DNA from 3 places in the Peribacillus sedimenti genome. Region 2 is predicted to be linked to each of the others. Evidence: riboswitches for the same ligand, from Rfam matches in the RefSeq annotation. Region 2 holds a riboswitch; each other region holds the start of a gene.
The links. A riboswitch is a leader RNA that binds a small molecule or an ion and turns the genes downstream of it on or off. The one in region 2 is predicted to bind cyclic di-GMP.

Region 1: linked by a shared signal. The riboswitch ahead of V1500_RS22905 (hypothetical protein) and the one ahead of V1500_RS01135 (hypothetical protein) in region 2 are both predicted to bind cyclic di-GMP.
Region 3: linked by a shared signal. The riboswitch ahead of V1500_RS23260 (LPXTG cell wall anchor domain-containing protein) and the one ahead of V1500_RS01135 (hypothetical protein) in region 2 are both predicted to bind cyclic di-GMP.

What each region holds. Positions count from the first base shown of each region.
Region 1 is NZ_CP143547.1:4,657,554-4,663,945, reverse strand. Features, by position in the region: gene V1500_RS22925 (CDP-glycerol glycerophosphotransferase family protein) at 1-1,073, shown strand, start outside; partial or broken gene V1500_RS22920 (CDP-glycerol glycerophosphotransferase family protein) at 1,451-2,671, shown strand; gene V1500_RS22915 (ABC transporter permease) at 2,676-3,485, shown strand; gene tagH (teichoic acids export ABC transporter ATP-binding subunit TagH) at 3,501-4,298, shown strand; cyclic di-GMP riboswitch class I at 4,441-4,525, shown strand; gene V1500_RS22905 (hypothetical protein) at 4,728-4,937, shown strand; gene V1500_RS22900 (glucosaminidase domain-containing protein) at 5,079-6,392, opposite strand, start outside.
Region 2 is NZ_CP143547.1:199,432-205,823, reverse strand. Features, by position in the region: gene chrA (chromate efflux transporter) at 1-1,008, shown strand, start outside; gene V1500_RS01135 (hypothetical protein) at 1,066-1,860, opposite strand; cyclic di-GMP riboswitch class I at 1,879-1,962, opposite strand; gene V1500_RS01130 (hypothetical protein) at 2,199-3,134, shown strand; gene V1500_RS01125 (hypothetical protein) at 3,186-4,364, shown strand; gene V1500_RS01120 (response regulator) at 4,523-5,227, opposite strand; gene V1500_RS01115 (ATP-binding protein) at 5,184-6,392, opposite strand, start outside.
Region 3 is NZ_CP143547.1:4,735,571-4,741,962, forward strand. Features, by position in the region: gene V1500_RS23245 (hypothetical protein) at 1-156, opposite strand, end outside; gene V1500_RS23250 (hypothetical protein) at 396-914, shown strand; gene V1500_RS23255 (ATP-binding protein) at 1,086-3,359, shown strand; gene V1500_RS23260 (LPXTG cell wall anchor domain-containing protein) at 3,597-5,375, opposite strand; cyclic di-GMP riboswitch class I at 5,539-5,636, opposite strand; gene V1500_RS23265 (ATP-binding protein) at 5,908-6,392, shown strand, end outside.

The DNA of each region.
Region 1 (6,392 bases), 650 kb from region 2:
TTTTTGAAAGCGGCGTTGGAAAGCAATATGCTGACAGTCCACGTGTCATCTTTGAAGAAATCGTGAACAGGAATGTGGACATCAAGAAGGTTTGGGTCTATAACGATCCTCTGCCTGTAAAGGACAGCCGGACCAAGCAAATACAAAGATTGAGCCCGCAATATTACTACTATTTAGCCAAGGCGGGCTACTGGGTGAACAACCAGAACTTCCCTACCTATCTGGATAAAAGGAAAGAGACAACCTACATCCAGACCTGGCATGGAACCCCTCTGAAGAAAATGCTCTTTGATATTGAAAATATCCAGGGCAGGGATGAGGGATATCTGGAACGTGTCCACCAAGCTACAAAAACCTGGGATTACCTGATATCGCCGAGCCCATATGCAACAAATGCATTTCGGAGTGCTTTCCGCTATGACGGTGAAATTCTCGAAGTGGGTTATCCGCGAAACGACCTCTTTTTCAAGGAGGAAGCAAAGGAGATTGCCGAGACGGTCCAGGCGCGTCTTGGAATACCAGCTGGTAAAAAAGTAATTCTATATGCACCTACCTTCCGGGATAACCAGACTTCGAAAAACAATAAATTTGTGTTCGAGCTGAACTTTGACCTGGAGAAGATGAAGGAGGCATTGGGAGATGAGTACATCTTGCTCCTAAGGATGCACGTGGTGGTAAGCAATAAGCTGCGCATTCCGGAAGAATACAGGGATTTTGTCATGAATGTTTCCAGCTATCCGGATATTCAGGAGCTTTATCTGATCAGTGACATTCTTATGACGGACTACTCTTCGGTCATGTTTGACTTTGCGAACACGAACCGCCCGATTCTGTACTTCACCTATGATTTGGAGGATTACCGCGATAATATCCGGGGCTTCTATTTCGACTTTGAAAGGGAAGCACCGGGTCCTTTCTTGATGGATACCGATGATATCATAAACGCTGTCCAGAATATTAATGGAGTACAAAAGCTATATGCACAGAAATACGCGGACTTTAGACAGAAATTCAATGGACTTGAAGATGGAAGAGCCGCCGAGCGAGTCATAGAGCACGTCTTAAAAAAGTAAATGATGAAGGATCTTTGATATATATCAGAGGTCCTTTATTTGCAATATCGCTGTGTTTTGATGAAAATTGCGAAAAAGAGCCTCGTCCCCAGGAGTGTTTGCTGTAATAAACGGGTAGATAGTCTTGGAAGCAGGCAGATGAACAGCGGAGAGGTCCGCCTAACCTGATTGGATGTGGGGACTTTGACGGAAAAGACCTCAGTCTAGCCCGTAAGAATCAAAACAGCCTAGCAGCTCAGTTCATATATTTCCAAATCCGCTTGCGATTGTTTTATGTTACTATAAACGATATATGCGTTCTATTCGACAAACAGATTTAATTCAAGCAGGGCTGAAATCAGAAACTCAACTGAGGGAATTAGCATGAAGCTCTTTTAAAGGATGAGAAATTAATGAAGTATCTTTCAAAGATAAAAAGAATTGGTAAAGGACTCTTTACCAGGATATATCAAAAGGCATTCAGCATTATGGCAAAGCTGCCACAGGACAGAGAATTGATCATATTCGAGAGTTTCCTTGGCAAGCAGTACAGCTGCAATCCGCGGGCCATCTATGAATATTTAAAGGAGCATCATCCAAATTACAAGATGTACTGGAGTGTTGATAAAAGGCATACGGCCATCTTCGAAAAGGAGGGTATTCCCTTCCTTAAGCGGTTCTCCATCCCCTGGTTGTTAAAGATGACTAGGGCAGGGTACTGGGTGACGAACAGCCGGATGCCTCTCTGGATCCCAAAACCGAAGGCTACAGTCTATTTACAGACCTGGCATGGAACTCCCCTCAAGAAGCTTGCGGCTGACATGAAGGAAGTCCATATGCCCGGGACGACAACGGAGAAATATAAGCGGAACTTCCATTCGGAGTCGAGCAAGTGGGATTATCTGATTTCTCCTAATGCGTATTCAACCGAAATATTCACAAGGGCATTTGCGGTAGAACCGGAGCGGATCATCGAAACGGGTTACCCAAGAAATGATTTTCTTTACAATGGAAATAATAGTGGTACAATACATTCGGTGAAGGATAAATTGGAAATTCCTCTGGGGAAAAAGGTGATATTATATGCACCGACTTGGAGGGATGACGAGTTCCATGGTGTGGGCAGATACAAGTTCAACCTAAAGCTCGAGCTGGCAGAAATGCGGGATAAGCTGGGCGATGATTATGTCATTCTTTTAAGGCTCCACTATCTTATTTCGGAAAATCTTGATTTGTCCGTTTATGAAGGATTCGCCTATAATGTTTCCAATTACGCTGATATCAGCCATCTGTATCTTATTTCAGACTTCCTGATCACCGATTATTCATCCGTGTTTTTCGATTATGCCAACTTAAAACGGCCGATGCTGTTTTTCGTCTATGATATTGATAGGTACCGTGATAAACTAAGAGGTTTTTATTTTGATTTCGAACATGTTGCACCTGGACCTCTTGTGAAGACAACAGACGCTGTAATAGCTGAGATTAAAAGGTTTGAGGAGCAGGGTATGGCTGTGCACCCGGCCTTTGAGGAATTTCATCAGAAGTTTTGCGGCCTGGAGGATGGGAATGCCTCCCGTCGCGTAGTAGAAAAAGTGTTTTCAGGAAGGTCTGTGTAATAGTATGAAGTCTGCTTTAACCGTGATAAAAGAACATATAAAAAATTTTTATCTGATCAGGCGTCTCTCGGCTTACGAGATGAAGGCCACCAACAGTAGCAATTATTTAGGCATACTGTGGGAAATCATCAACCCGATGATTCAAATTTCAATCTATTGGCTTGTTTTTGGCTTTCTTATGTTTAACGAAGGAAGGGAAGTGCAGGGCCTTCCATTCTTCCCCTGGCTGCTTGCCGGTATTGTGGTCTGGTTCTTTGTGAACCCGGCAACTACCCAGGCATCCAAATCGATTTATTCGAGGCTTGGCATGGTGTCAAAGATGAGCTTTCCGATGAGCGTCATCCCGACATATGTCATCTTCGCTCGTTTGTACCAGCATTTGATGCTACTGGGAATCGCCATTGTCATTTTGGCCTTCATTGGCTACCTGCCTAGTATGTATATCATCCAGCTGCCATATTTTATCATTGCAGCTGTGGTTCTGCTAATATCTTTTTCACTCATCGTGTCAACCCTCGCAACCATTGTAAGGGATGTGCAGATGCTGGTTACGTCATTTGTAAGGATCCTGTTTTACCTGACTCCAATCCTCTGGTTTCATGAGGACCTGCCACAGTGGATCATGACGATTATGAAGGCCAACCCTTTATTCTATATAGTCCAGGGCTATCGAGCATCGCTAGTGAACGGGTCATGGTATATCATCGAAAATTGGGAGTACACTTTATATTTCTGGGGAGCAGTGATTGTCCTTTTCTTAATCGGCTCTTCCCTACATGTGAAATTCAGGGACCGATTTGCAGATTTCATGTAAATGGAAGTGAATATTTTGGAAAAATCAGTCGTCGTAAAAAACGTTACGAAGCGATATAAACTATATAATAAAACATCTGAGAAATTATTGGACCTCATCCTGCCGAAAAACTACGGAGAGGATTTCTATGCCATTAGAAATGTCAGCTTTGAAGCAGAAAAGGGCGATGTCATCGGCTTTGTTGGTGTCAATGGCTCAGGGAAGTCAACCCTCTCCAACATCATCGCCGGAATTGTCCCTCCGACAGACGGCAATGTGCAGATCGATGGCAAGACTGCCCTGATTGCTGTGGCAGCCGGGCTGAATAACCAGCTTACAGGACGCGAAAACATCGAGCTCAAAATGCTGATGATGGGCTTCGACAAGAATCAGATCAAGGAACTGGAGCCGGAGATCATTGAGTTTTCCGAGCTTGGAAAGTTCATTGACCAGCCTGTCAAATCCTATTCCAGCGGGATGAAATCAAGGCTGGGTTTCTCCATCTCAGTGCATATCGACCCGGACGTTCTGATTATTGATGAAGCGCTGTCCGTTGGCGACAAGGCCTTTGCGGAAAAATGCCTTGATAAAATGAATGAGTTCAAAGCACGTGGAAAGACTATGTTCTTCGTCAGCCATTCCCTTGGCCAAATGAAGCAATTTTGTCAAAAGGCCCTGTGGATCGAGCATGGCGAGGTAAAGGCATATGGCCCCATTGAAGAGGTCATGCCGAAATATGAGAAGTTCTTGAAGGAATACAAGGCGATGTCCAAAGCCGAACAGAAGAAATTTCGCGAGGATGCAACAAAAAGGCGGAGCATGGCAAAGGCATAAACATAGAGAACAAGAGCCCCGGGTGTTATAACCAGGGTTTTTTTCTGTTGTCATTTGGTCCTTTTTTACTATTTTTAGACTGGTTTACCAGAATGTTGTCGAAAGCTGTTGAAAAATTCATACTAAAGTTTTATGATTAAAGCAATTGAAAAGGCAAACCTATTGAAAAATAGGGACGCAAAGCCACGAGTCTAAGGTCTGAGTACTACGATAGTCGGGTTGCCACACAGTACGGAATCGCACCTGGGAAGCATATTTTCATTTGCTCTTTCAGTCCGCCTGCCTTTTTTGGTGGACTTTTCCTTTTGGCGTTTGGTATGGGGAAAATTGGGTAAATGGGTAGACATATGGCGAAAAGTAGGTTGGTTCTTGCCTCTAATCGGTGTTCGGATGACTCAAAAATCATAAAGAAAGGTGGGCCTACAGGAATTGACTGTATTATTTGGAAGTGTGGAATATTTTGAGAGAGAAATTTTAAGCTACCTTGAGAAAAATGGCGAAGAAATAAAGGAAGCGAGCATATCTGAAGCATATTCAACCCTGGAGCACGAGCTGATGTATGACTTTGTATGCGATGAATTCCTTAGGAAAGCATGCCTGCAAAACCTTTCATATGCTTGTGAGAAAATAGCTTCATGATGGAAGAACCCTGTTATCGGAAAACAGGGTTTTTGCTTTTTATAAGGATGAAGCTAATATAGGAAAACATCCTCTTTGTTAGACAACTACTATCTTTGCTTGAAAAAAGCGTGCCCGATGTTTAAGGCACGCTTCGTTATATTAAAGGTAATACGTCGGTAAATCGAACACAAGTGTATAACGCGATAATTGATTATACATGCTGACGATTCGATCGGTCTGTTTTACAGCCCAGCCTACATCCGAAGCATATTGGTGGTTGGCATATCCGTATCGCTCCATGCCATCGGGATTCCATCGCATCTTGTACAATGTGTTTTGACCCTTGCTGATATAGTTGTCGGCCACGAATTTTGCTCCGCCTTCAATCGCTTTTTCAACAGAGGTCCAGCCCTGCTCATAAGCAAATTGGGATCCTCCGCCCAGTGGGTCCGAATCGATTGCACCGATGCCGTAAACGTTATAGACGGTTACGCCATTAACCGCAACTCCATTGGCTAGACGGCTTAATCCGTTTCCAGTCTCGAGAAGAGAGTGACTCACCAAGTAAATTTCATTGACTCCATACTCTTTCGCTGCAGTGATATAAGAGGATCCCTTGCCCTCTAGTACACCTTTTCCTGCGAGAATCTTATTGTTCAGCTCATCCTGGTCTGTGCCTGCATAGGAGGATAGGACAAGGAACTGATAGTAGGCTGTCGATGTCTGTGCAAAATTGGCAGGATTCAGGTAATGTTCCACCTCTGACCTTGGTGCTGTACTCCATGATCCTGAGGAGTCAGTCTGCGGGTTGACCTTCATTTGCATATCTGCTGCCTCTTCAAGTGACAGGCCGTAATCAGTTGATTCCCTGACGAAGTTTATGTCATCTTCCAGCACTTTTATATCACCTGCCTTGATATATCCCCTGGTCGCCTTGCCATTTATATAAATATTCGTTTCATACCAGTCTGACGTTAGCGGCCAAAACTTTAGGATGACGCCTTTTTTATAGTTTCTTAGAATGTTGGAATTTCCTGTTGCCTTACTGTAGATGGAAACAGGCTCCTTCATCGTGAGCCCTTCCAGATTCTGAACCGGTGAAATTGTGTTTTCGACATCGCTTTTCCTGATATAGCAGGTAGTCGCTTTGCCATTGATATACACGGTAGACTGATACCAGCCGGAGGTAAAAGTCTTATAGGATAAAACCGAACCCTGCGCATAAGATTTCAAATCAGTGGAGGAAGCAGACGCACGGGAATACACATACGTTTTGGCATAGCGGGTAACACCTCGTAAGGACTGCTGCTCTGATACAGCATTTTCCACATCACTTTTTCTGAGGTAGCAGGTGGTCGCCTTGCCGTTGATATAGACGGTGGATTGATACCATCCTGAAGTAAAAGTCTTATATGACAAAATGCTACCCTGGACATAGGACTTTAATGCCCTGGATGAGGTGGAAGCTCTGGA
Region 2 (6,392 bases):
TTTCTGCCGGGCCCGGCCAGCAGCCAGGTCGGAATTGGCATCGGCGTATACAGGGGCGGGTTATTGGGAGGGCTGCTGGCTTTCATCGGCTTCACCCTCCCTTCCGTGATTGCCCTCACCATTTTCGCTTTGATTTCCCAAGGAACAGAGCTGGGACAATCTGGCTGGATTCATGGTTTAAAACTGGTCGCTGTAGCTGTGGTTGCCCATGCTATAGTCGGCATGGCCAAAAACCTTACGCCAGACCTGCCTAGAAAAGCAATGGCATTAGCTGCTCTCGCTTGCGTACTGTTATGGCAAAACACCCTTGCTCAGGTGCTGGTGATCGCAGCTGCAGGATTGGCAGGTTTTATCTTGTATAAGCATCAACAGAGCACTGATCTAAATGAAAAGGATTTTCCTTTATCACGCCGTTTTGCGTCGATATGCCTGATACTTTTTTTCGCCTTGCTCATCCTTCTGCCAATCGCAAATAAGATGACAGATGTTAAGTGGCTAGCAATGTTCGATAGCTTCTATCGATCTGGTTCGCTGGTTTTTGGAGGTGGCCATGTGGTGCTTCCCTTGCTTGAAAAGGAATTTGTTCCGTCTGGCTGGCTTGATAAAGAAGCCTTTCTTGCAGGATATGGAGCGACTCAGGCGATGCCCGGCCCTTTATTTACATTCGCTTCCTATATAGGAGCGGTAATAGATGGATGGAAAGGGGCTTTACTTGCGACGGCGGCCATCTTTCTCCCTGCATTCCTTCTGATTTTAGGTACCCTTCCTTTTTGGAATAGCTTGCGAAACAATCCAAAAATAAGAGGTGCTGTTCTCGGGGTCAATGCAGGAGTGGTCGGTATACTGATTGCCGCCTTTTATGACCCCATTTGGAAAAGTTCCGTCTTCAATGCCTCTGATTTTGTGTTTGCCGCCGTGCTGTACAGTCTGCTTGCATATTGGGAAATGCCGCCTTGGGTAATCGTGGTTTTAGGCGCTATAGGGGGTGCAGTATTGGCTGCTTTTTAATAACAAAAGGGGAATCCAGCTGCTGGATTCCCTTTGATTTATATGTTGATTAATAACTTAGGTTGCCCGTACTTCTGAGTCAGCAGGCTGTGCTGGTGGAACCGGTTCTGGCGAAGGTGCGGTAGTTGAATCAGCTGGTGTTGTGGCTCCGCCTGGTGAAGTAGTGTTATCCCCTGGAATTGAAGTTGACCCATCCTCTTCCTTCGGCTTTGTTGTTTCCTTCTTAGGGGCAGTAACTTCTGCTACCAGTGTTTTTAATCGTTCTAATTCACCTTTGATCAATGTCTCAAGTTGATTCACTTCTGCAATTAATGCATCTATTTCCGCCGCGGATGACTTGTATTTCTTCTTATATCCTTCAAGCTGCTTTTTCTTTGCCTTAAGCTTATTCAGTTCGGCGTTAAGCTTTCCTCTGAAGCTATTATATCTAGAATTTGCTGTGCTCTTGCTTAATTTCTTATCTGTGTATCCGTCTTTCTGAACAGCAAAATGTGTATTGATTGATTTTGAGATTCCATTAATTGCTGATTGAGATGAAAGGACTTGCTTCTCAAGTGATTTTCCGACTTTTGAACGAATAACCACTTTCTTCTGAGTTTCTTTCTTAGTTGATACAGATGGCTTGCCTTTATCTTTCACCGGCTGTGGTTTATATGCTTCTGCGACTTCCTGCTTGTGCTGAGACTTACCCTTTTCTACAGTTGTTGAATCTTTGGGTGCTTCAGCAACGCGCTGCTTATGCTCAGGTTTGCCCTTTTCCGGCCCTTTGGCATTCGCTATAGAAGCTGAACTGAAAATTAACGATGAAGCTACAATACCTGTTAATACTTTTGAAAACTTATTTGTTTTCATTACCTGCTCCTCCTTGGTAACGGCAGCTGGCTGGCATAGATATTCTCCTTAGCCCCGATAGCTTTGTGACACCAGGTTTCCCTGGTTGTACCTTTATATGAATATTATACCAAAAATATTGTCGGTTAGAGATGATTTTTTACAGTTATATGACGTCAAAGGACATAATCAGCCATTTTTACCCATGAATGTAGGCTATGAAAACCTTTTACGCAAACAATTTGTATTTCTAAACTAGGCACATTGATTTATTTATTTGTTAAACGGCCAAATAATCACAAAAAGATAAGAATTATTTGTTAAAGCCATTGAACTTTTTTTGAAAGGAGGTGGATGAAATGCACTTCCGGCAATTCATATTATCAGCAATATTAATAGGCGGAGCGATACTGCTTCCCAATCTAGCATTTGCTGCTAAGCCTGGTGAAAAACCTCTTCCAAAGGATGTACAAGCTGAACAGGTCACTGAAAAGGCAAAAAAGGCTGATATACCTGTTCCAGCCGGCAAAGAACCCAAATCATTTTCCAATAACAAGCAACAAAAAATGAAAGAAAAGGTTCAGCCAACCCTAATGGACTTAAAAAAAAGCGCTGCGAAAAATCCAGCTAAACCAGCTCAAGGCAGCAAAGCTCAGGTGGATAGCAGCACCAAACAGAAAAAAATTCTGCCGCCTAAAGGCAAACAAATAAAAAAGGCAACCACACACAAATCTAATACTAGTGGACCTCAACCGAAAGTTCACACACCTAAGGCTCAGGAAAAAACAAACCCGCCTATCGTGGAGGCACAGACCAAAAAAATCAGTGCCGTCAACTCTGTCCAGAAAAGCAGAGAGCGCAACACTCCAAAAAAGCTTACCAAGCCTTTAGAGAGCAGGGAACATGTTCGTGTGAGCTCCCAGCTGCCTGACTCAGTTTCCGAAGCAGTTACTAACAAAACATACAGGAAACAAAGCAAACCTCATTATGTAAAAAAGCTAGTATCTACACAGTTCCAGCCGGGAGCTGGTAAGGGGAAACCAGCTGACAAAGAGATTCCCGGCAGCACAAAGGCCATTAATACAGGCCAAACCAATCACAATACAGCATCATCTTCCAAGGAACGAAAAAAGTTCGAACCTGGTAAACTGCTATTCACGGATAAAGTGTTCAAATGGGATCAGCAATTAATACTGGGATTCAACCAGTTACATAATTCAAGGTTTCAGGAATTTAGTAACCAATGGACAAATGCGCCGCCGTCAAAGCCGCCACAAACGCTCCTTGTCTTTTAACTTATATTTTTTAACACATACCAAGGATAAGATAAAAGGAGCGAATTTATAATGAAAAACAACGTTAATCGTAAAAAGGCTGTTAAATCTGTGGTATTGGCAGGAGTTCTATCTGCAGGGTTTTTCGCTGGGGCACAAATCAGTGAGGCTGCAAAGAATGACCAGGAAGTAAAAGTCGAAAAAGCAGTAAATGAAAAAGCTTCTGCAAAAGTAAAGGCTTCTGGTGACAAGACAGTAAAAGCGCAATCATCACTTCATGCATCTGAAACTGCTAAGTCAAAAGCAGCTGAAAACTCAGCGGTACATAAACCAGCTTCTCCAAAACCTGCCAAGGTAAAACCAGCTAAAGAAACAGTTAAACCTGTAAAAGCCGTGAAAGTAAAACCAGCAAAAAAGGTTGAAACTGCTAAACCTAAAGCTGAAGAAACAACTACACCACCAGTGGTTGAGGGATCAATGGAACCAAAAGCAAAAGAAAATAAATCGGCTGCAAACAAAGCGAATTCTCAAGCTGCAGCACACGCGAGTGCCACAGCGAAAAAGCACGCAGCACCACAATCTGCTGTTCATGCAACTCCTGTAAAAGAGGAGACTGCAAAAAATGAAGAGAACACAGAACAAGAAGAAACTGAGGTTGTAACCGAAACAAAAGATAGCAGTGTAAAAGAAGAGGCTTCTGAAGCAGCTGAAGAAACAGCAAATAAAGAAGAGGCTGTTGAAAAAGAAGAGACAGCAAATAAAGAAAATGCTGTTGAAAAAGAAGAGACAGCTGAAAAAGAAGAAGATAAAGCAGAGGCAGTTAAAGAAGCCGACGATGTGAAAACAGAAGAGACCTTTGAAAACAGCGGCGTTAAAAATGCTGTCAAAGATGCAGTGAAGTCTTTCCAAAACACTGTGAAAGAAGCACTCGCAACGTTAAAACAACAAATTGCAGGCCTAATGAGTAAGGATACTGAATTAGTCACTGACAAAACGGAAGATGCAAAAGAAGATGCTGATCAAGCAACTGAAGAAACAGAAACTGTTAAAGAAGACGCGGACAAAGCAACTGAAGAAACAGATGCTGTAAAGGAAGCTGCAAAAGAAAACAAATCTTTCATAAACAAAGCACATTCTCATGCTTCCCTAAATGCAAGTGCAAACGCAAAGGTGCACGCTTCAAAAAATTCTGCTGTGCAGGCAGCTGCAGATACAAAAGCAGAAGTTACAGTGACAGAAGCCCAAAAATAATTGAACTGGGAATATCCTCGGGCTTAGTCTAAAACAACCCCTTTTCGGTTCCTGGCAAATTCATGCCTCGTCCGAATAAGGGGTCTTGTTTTTTCAATCGTATCCATATTAGCCGCACCGCCATAAAAACTATCGCTGGTCCCTCCCGCTCCCGGCGTTTACTGTTTCACCACATACACTCTCTCCGGCCTGCCAACAGTGCCATAGGCTAAATCCGCTTCAATTTTCTCTTCAAATATTAAATGCTCTAAATACCTGCGTGCAGTAGTTCTGCTTACTCCTATTTCCTTAGCTACGCTCTCTGCAGTAAGTCCTCCCCCTCCCTTGCCGAGAACATGAAGGACCTTTACAAGCGTAAGGGGATCAATGCCTTTTGGCAACTGAGGCCGGTCATCAGAGGAGTCGAGTTCTCGCCGCATCAACTTGTCGACATCATGTTGTGAAAGTGCATATTTTTCTTCTGTCAAATGCTCAAGCTTCAATCGATAATTCCTATAGCGAAGCAGGGATTGCTTAAACCGTTCAAATATTACTGGCTTGATTACATAGTCAAAGACACCAAAGGAAATGGCTTTTTGAACATTATCGATTTCCTTGGCAGCCGTAATCATAATAACGTCCATTTGACTGTGAAACTGTTTAATCTCTTTAAGCAAGTCCATCCCATTCATATCTGGAAAATACACATCCAGCAGAAGCAAGTCTGGCTGCATCAATTCCATAAAGCTTTTTGCTTCCATATAACTAGCCGCAATTCCTATTGTTTGAAAGCCATCGATCTGTTCAATGAACCTTCTCTGGATTTCTGCGATTCGTAAATCATCCTCCACTATTAATACTTCTAAATCGCGCCACTCGTTCATTTGAAACCTCCTTGCCTTTTGGTATAGAGACCGTAAAAACAGTTCCCTCCTCCCTGCTTGATGAATAGGTCAGCGTTCCTTGTAAATTATCAATAGCCTTGCGTACGAGGCTTAAGCCGATTCCGGCGTTTGCGCTACCGCTTTTTGTTGTAAAGCCTTCATTAAAGATATTGTCCTCAGTGCCAGCCGCTATTCCATTCCCATTATCAGCCACTTCAATAATCAAATCCTTGCCTAGATCAGTTAAAAATAACGATACCTTTTTCTCTTTCTTCCCGTTCTCTCTCACTGCTTCAAATGCATTATTGATCAGGTTGCCTAAAATGGTTACAAGTAAATCTCTGCTTATAACCTCAGGAACATCCTTAAAGCTGCTATATTGATCTATCGAAAGCTCTATTTTAAGCTCACTTGCGAGGCTTAGCTTCCCTAAAATAAACCCTGCAAGAACTGGATCAGGTACCTCCTTCATTAAAAAGTGGATAAATCCCTGCGTGATATCAGCCTCTTTCGATATCAAATCGATCGCCTCTTTATAAGAGCCAAGCTGGATTAGTCCCAATAACGTGTACAGCCTGTTCGAATATTCATGAGTTTGGGCACGTAATCCCTCAGCATACGTCTTCACCTGGGATAGTTCCTGCAATAGGTTATATAGCTCCGATTTATTCCTCAGGCTTGCTACAGCACCAATTACCGTACCTCTTTTGTTGATGATTGGAATGTAATTTGCTAAAAATGTCTCACCATGGATTACAATTTCACGATCATATTCTGCCCCGCCATTATTTACTGCGGCTAGAAGATGAGTATCCGGAATGAATTCCTCAATCTTCTCCCCGCGGAGAAGGACCTCAAATGGCACTTGTAATATTTTGTGCGCTGTCTCATTTACAACTGTAATCCTTCCCATTGTATCTATGGCAATAATTCCTTCATGGATGGATTCCAATATGGCGTGCTTTTCCTGGTACATCCGGGCAATCTCCCTTGGTTCAAGCCCAAAGATCGCCCTCTTTATATTCAAGGAAATTAATAGCGCGGCAAGAAGTCCCCCCATCAGTATAAATAGGGTAGCCAGAAATACTTTATTTTGTATGGCGGACATCTCGTCTTCAATATCGGTCTGTAAATATCCTACTGAAACTACTCCGATAATCGCTCC
Region 3 (6,392 bases), 580 kb from region 2:
TATGTATAATAAAACTTCGTTTCCATATAAGGGATGCTTTCCGTAAATCTGATATAAACCGTAATCAAAATCTCCATGCTTCAATTCTGGGATATCATTTAATGTATATGCGCCATCCCACTGAATCTGTATAATTTGTGTATTAATCGCCGCCATACAATCACCTTTTTCCAATTAAATGTTCATACAAACCGTACAAGCTGATCTAACCTTACTTTGGCTAGGGAAACCGCTGCCTCGATGTATAATTCACCAAATATTCCCAATATCCTTCCTTGTCTATCAACAAGGTGAAAAAATGCTATGTTCTAGTCTATGTTCACATCCTGGTAAACAGGAAATATCCCTCCGGCTGTCAAATCTGTATAGCAAGATTATGAGATCCGGAGGGTACCATGGGAAATTATATCAGGCATGCAAAAGGGGAATTACTGGACATTCTGCAGGCTCAGGATAAAATGCTGTACTTTGTTAAAAATTATCTGCTCGAATTCCATGATTTTGAGGGCGCAAAAACAGGACTGGAAAATTTGCACGGGGAAATGTCCTCCTATTTCATTGAAAAATATGAAGGTGGCAAGCTTCGTGATACTCCCTACTGGTTTTACTTTTTTGAGATATTATCTAACATCACGCACTCTTTGGCCATTTGCCACGCATACCTAAAAGAACCCCGCAAAGCGGCAGAACTCGCGGACCAGGCCACAACCTTCAGCATGATTTTAGGTGCGGAATATCAGGAAAAAATAGAAACGCTCATGCAATTGGTCACCTGGGCTTACCAACACAAGCCCGATGAAACACCATCTCCCCTACTCTATGATTTAGCATGGAAAGAGCAAACTGGAAACATGGAAAAGAAAATCAGGCTCTGCTATAATGCCCTTCGAGTCAGGGCTGATCAACTGGGTTAAGCGAATTGTGTCAAAATTGTTTTAAGGTCTGCCTCAGTTAATTTTCTGATAATTATTCAAAGTCAACCTTCCTGAATGGTTCAGAAGCCATATCTTAACTTTTTGTATTTCGGGTCGATATATGTTGATATCTATTGAATTCTTTTTCAGCAATATTAAAAGGAGCATTATATGTCGTACTCTCGATACGTGTCAAAAATCGACCCTGAAAACACAGGAATGTTTTTTAAGATAAAAAAAGTTGGTGATTCTTTTATACACACATGTTGTGAAGGAGAATTGCTGTATCAATTAGGATTGGTTCCGAACGATGTGGCAGGCAAAGAAATTCACGACTTTTTCCCTCTGGATTTAGCAAAGGCTAAGATAGATTTTTATGAAAAAGCCTGGGCAGGGGAATTTCTGCAATATGAGACCCTTTTCAATGATGTTTGTTATCTGACTACCCTGAGGCCGATATTTCTCCAGGGAATAGTAGTAGAACTAATCGGCACAGCAATTAATATTTCCGATAAAAAAAGTAAAGAGGAAGAACTCCGCCATAAACAGCTGTTGTACCATTCTGTAGTCACAAATATGACAGAAGCAATCTTTATATTAGAAAAAGGCGGAAAAATAACAGTCTTGAACGAAAATGTGGAAAAGCTTACAGGTATTACAACAGGGACATACAACGGGACCACAGCCGCACAATTCGGCATTGAATTTTTTAATGAAGATGGCTCTAAAATGTCCTACAAGGACTGGCCTGGATTCGTCACGATTGATACAGGGAAACCCTGTCATAATGTTATTGCCAGAATTCAACGGAATGAAAAAACAAGATGGTTCAGATTGAATTCAAATCCATTGAACATCTCCGGTGACACCGCAGCCCTTGTATCGTTTTTTGAAATAACGATTGAGAAAGAACAGGAAATCCAGCTTAGAGAATCCTATGCCTTCCAGAAAACATTGCTTGACAACCTCGAAAGCGGAATAATTGCAACCGATCACGAAGGAAAGATTACGTTAATCAACCAAAAAGTGCATCAAATGTTTGCCCTGGAGGAAGATATAGAATTTTATATCGGCAAAAATGCAAAACAGTTCTATGGCTTATGGCAAGAAAAAACGAATACAACGAGCATGATGCCGGATTCTATACCAATTGAAGAAAGAACACAGATTACAAAGGAAATAGATACCACCAGCGGATATACTTTCGAAACCAGCTATATCCCTTTCAATATAGAGGATCGTTTTAGCGGCAATATATTTGAATTCACTGATATAACAGACAGAAAGAAGATGGAAAGAGCCCTGATCCGTGCCAAAGAAGAGGCAGAGAGGGCAAATAAAGCGAAGTCTGAGTTTCTGGCGAAAATGAGTCATGAGCTGCGCACTCCGCTTAGCAGTGTACTCGGGTTTGCTCAACTGTTGGAAATGGATCGTTCATTGAACATAGAGCAGCTAGATTCGGTCCAGGAAATCATCACCGGGGGGCGGCATCTTTTACACCTTATAGATGAGGTACTGGATTTATCAAGAATAGACTCTGGAAAGATTAAAATGGAGCTGTCCATAATTGAATTTTCCAATATCCTCAATGATTGTATCAAGAGTATCCAGCCGCTCGCCATAAGTAAAAACATCAGCGTAAAAAAACATCTGGATGGCTGCCGAAAAGTGTTTGTCAAAGCTGATCCTACTCGCTTAAAACAAGTAATACTAAACCTTCTGTGTAATGCTATAAAATACAATCGCATGAATGGTGAAGTCCTGGTATCCGTTCATTTACATGCTGACAGGCTTGAAGTCCATATTAAAGACACGGGCATTGGAATCCCCAAGGATGAATATCAAAATATTTTTCAGCCATTCTATCGGATTAATGGGACCGGTGAACAAGGGGCCGGAATTGGATTGCCGCTAGTCGAGCAGCTTATGCGATTAATGGATGGCAATGTGGGTGTATCCAGCGTTTTAGGAGAAGGCAGTGATTTCTGGTTTGAGCTAAAAATCGAAGCGATAGCTGAATTGGATGGTAAATCTGGTGTTGAGCATACAGAAACTCAACTAACAAACAGGGAGCTAAAACGTGTTTTATATATCGAGGATACTGAATCAAACATCTATTTAATGAAGCGCGTTTTTAACCTGGAGCCTGGTTATACACTTATAGTGGCTCGTAACGCACAAGAAGGATTGGAATTAGCAAATACAGAAAAGATTGATATCATTCTGTTGGATTTAAACCTGCCTGATATGAGCGGGGAAGAAACGTTCACACTTCTGAAAAAGAATAAAATTGTGGCGGATGTCCCGATCATTGCTTTAAGTGCAGATGCAAGACCTTCTGAGGTTAAAAGGTTAGTACAAAAAGGATTCACACATTATCTCACCAAACCTCTGGATATCGCAGAATTATTACAACTGCTAAATAAACTACAGCCCGTTTACTGAACAAAATGAAAAAAAAGATAACTTATCACAGCATCCTATAGAATTACATCTATAGGGTGTTTTTTGTGGAAAATGAACACTTCTGCACCTCTAAAGTTGAATTGTATTTCTCTCATACTTTATTCGGTTCGCTGCCATCCCACAAAATCTGTTCCCATTTATTAGCAGCCTATATTATAATAAAACCTGAATAATAAAAAAACCAGAGAGAGACCTTTGTCCCTCTCTGCCAATCTATTATTCACCTTGAATTTTTCTGGATCTTAGGGCCAGTGCTCCCAATACGATGAGGAGTGAGCCGGCAATGTAGAAACCTATTCTAGAAGATTCACCTGTTTTTGGAAGAGTGCCGCTTTGCAAGGTAGTATCATCTGATAACGCAGTTCCAGCTGACGTTATATCAGATATTACTTCAGATTGTGGCGCATCCTCTCCATTGTCATTATCAGATCCTAGGTCACCAGGTGACGCTGGTGCTTCTGGATTTTCAATGACCACTTCTTCATCTCCCGGTACAGTCGGAGTTGGTATTTCCGCTCCAGTATCTATCGATGGTTCTGGAATTCCAGTTCCAGGTCCAGCCGGTGGAGTTACTGTGCCAGGATCGGTTCCAGTTCCGGGATCGGTTGGCGGTAAACTTGTTCCAGGGTCAGTTCCTGGATTTGTCGGCGGTAAGCTCGTTCCTGGGTCAGTGCCTGGATTTGTCGGCGGTATGCTCGTTCCAGGATCCGTACCCGGATTTGTCGGTGGTGTGCCTGTTCCTGGGTCAGTGCCCGGATTTGCTGGCGGTGTACATTCACATGGGTCGGTTCCAGTTCCTGGGTCAGCGCTTACATCGCATTCTATTGTAATGACAAGCGTTCCATGCACCAGGCTATAGTGAAACTTATCTGTGTTTGAGAGCGGGAATGTTTTTACTTCCCCATTTATTGTTACCTGTATAGATTGAATTTTGTTAAAATCAACACCGGTCTGCAGGAGAAACTCTAAAACCGCTGTACCAGAATTCAAGTCAATGATTGTTTCATTCTTCAATACCAGCTTAATATTCTGTATAGGTGCTTTGCAGCCATCAAGGATCAGCTTTACTTTGCCAATTATGATGCTCTGTTGATCGTCTGCTGGCGGGATGGCCGGCGGCTCAGTTTCTATCAATCTTGAACACTGCTCGAACCAATAATTGATGGTTCCATTTGCTTCTACACCCACTCGCAGCTCAGCCGGTGTGACGACCAATTCTTTACCCGATAATGTAACAAGCTTGAATGCCTTCACATCGTCTTTTACAAACTCCCCTCCATCCTTCATCTTATATAGAGGAGAACTGCCCGGATTCGATAAAGTGAACCACTTGTCCCCAATCTGTACGGAAACTTCCTTTACTAATTTCGCACATTTTTTAAGATGCAGATGGATTTCGGTAGCTTTGTTCTGATGAGAGCCCTTCTCTGCTTCCCTTGCTTGTTTTTTAGCTTCCCGTTCTGTATGTCTAGCTTGTTCTTCAGCTTCCTGTTTTGCTTGTCTTGCTTTTTCTTTGGCTTCCCGCTCTGCCTGTTTCGCTTTCTGTTTGGCTTCCCATTCTACTTTTCTAGCCTGTTCCTTGATTTCTTGCTCTGTTTGTCTAGATAGCTTCTTTGCTTCTTTCTCTGCTTCCCTGGTTTGTTCTTTTGTTTCCCTTGCTAGTACTTTTGCTTCTTTTTCTAAATCCCGTGCCTGTTCTTTCGCTCCTTTTTGTTCAGATTTTGTTTGTTCTGTGTCATGCTTCTCTATGTCTTGACTTGTTGCTTTTTCTGGATTCGCTTGTGGAGAACTCTCAACTTGCTCTTTCTGTTCCTCAGACCCGGTGACATTTTGTTTATTCGTGGTCGCGTTCAAATCCAGCTCCACTTCCTTCTGTCCATTTTGGCCTGCGCTGTTTTCAGATGCCTTTGCCATCCCTATTGGAAAAACAATACTATAAATCAGTAAGAATGCGATAGATAGCGCATACAACCCTCTAATTCTTGTTTTCTTCAATTCGATACCCCTCCAAAGTAAGTAAGATAAATGATGAATGCATTACCGACCCTCCCTTTACATTTCTTTGCACCACCCCATTTAGGATTGATATTTAATTAAATTAAAGGATAAAATCCTTTAATAAAATCACGACAATAAAAAACGCCACAATTATGCTGATTGTGGCGGTCGGACGATCATAGTTATGAGTATTGCCTGCATAACCTTAGACTCCAGACTTTGCGTCCTATACTTTCGAATAGTTTGCCTTTAACTATGTAAATATATGGTTATATAACTACTTCTTTACAGTAGAGGAAATACCCGGGTTATTGCCTTTATAAACATAAAGCCTCACTTTTTTACAATTTCCATGATAAAAGTAGCAGGCGAAAGTGTCATTAACAGGCAAAATGTGTGTGATGCGGTCGTCCGAACGACCGAAATGTTTGGTATTTCAGAAATATAGACAAATTGCCTTATTTATTTTAGCCTAGAAGGAGAGTAAAACTCAGTACGATTACATGAAAGTATATTAAGGGAGTAAGCCATGGATTTTCAATATGATAAAATACTGCTCCAAATGCTAATGGTTTTATTTCCAATCATCCTTTTCTTAGCACTGGGGGCTGATCGATCTGGAAAACGGGGGAATATTGTTTGGGGGATCGTCTGCGGCTTTACCATGTATTCCAGTATGCTGGTCCCCATTACGATTGACGACGGAATCTTTCTGGATTTACGATTAGTCCCCTGGTTTCTGGCATTTATTTATGGCGGGACATGGATAGGCATCTTTGTCACCATATTTTTCTTCATCATCAGGTTTTTGTTAGGAGGCGTAGGAATGATTCCAGCCTTCATCGTCCTAAGTTTAAGCAGTTTAGTCATGTTTTTTTATAGAGAGAAATATATGGCATGGCCACGGCGTACCAAGATTACATATTCAGCAGCCTACCTGACTATTTCTTCTGCCATGCTGCCCATAATCGGCACGGTCATTCTGCATGACCCATTGACCCCAGTCAAGCTGGT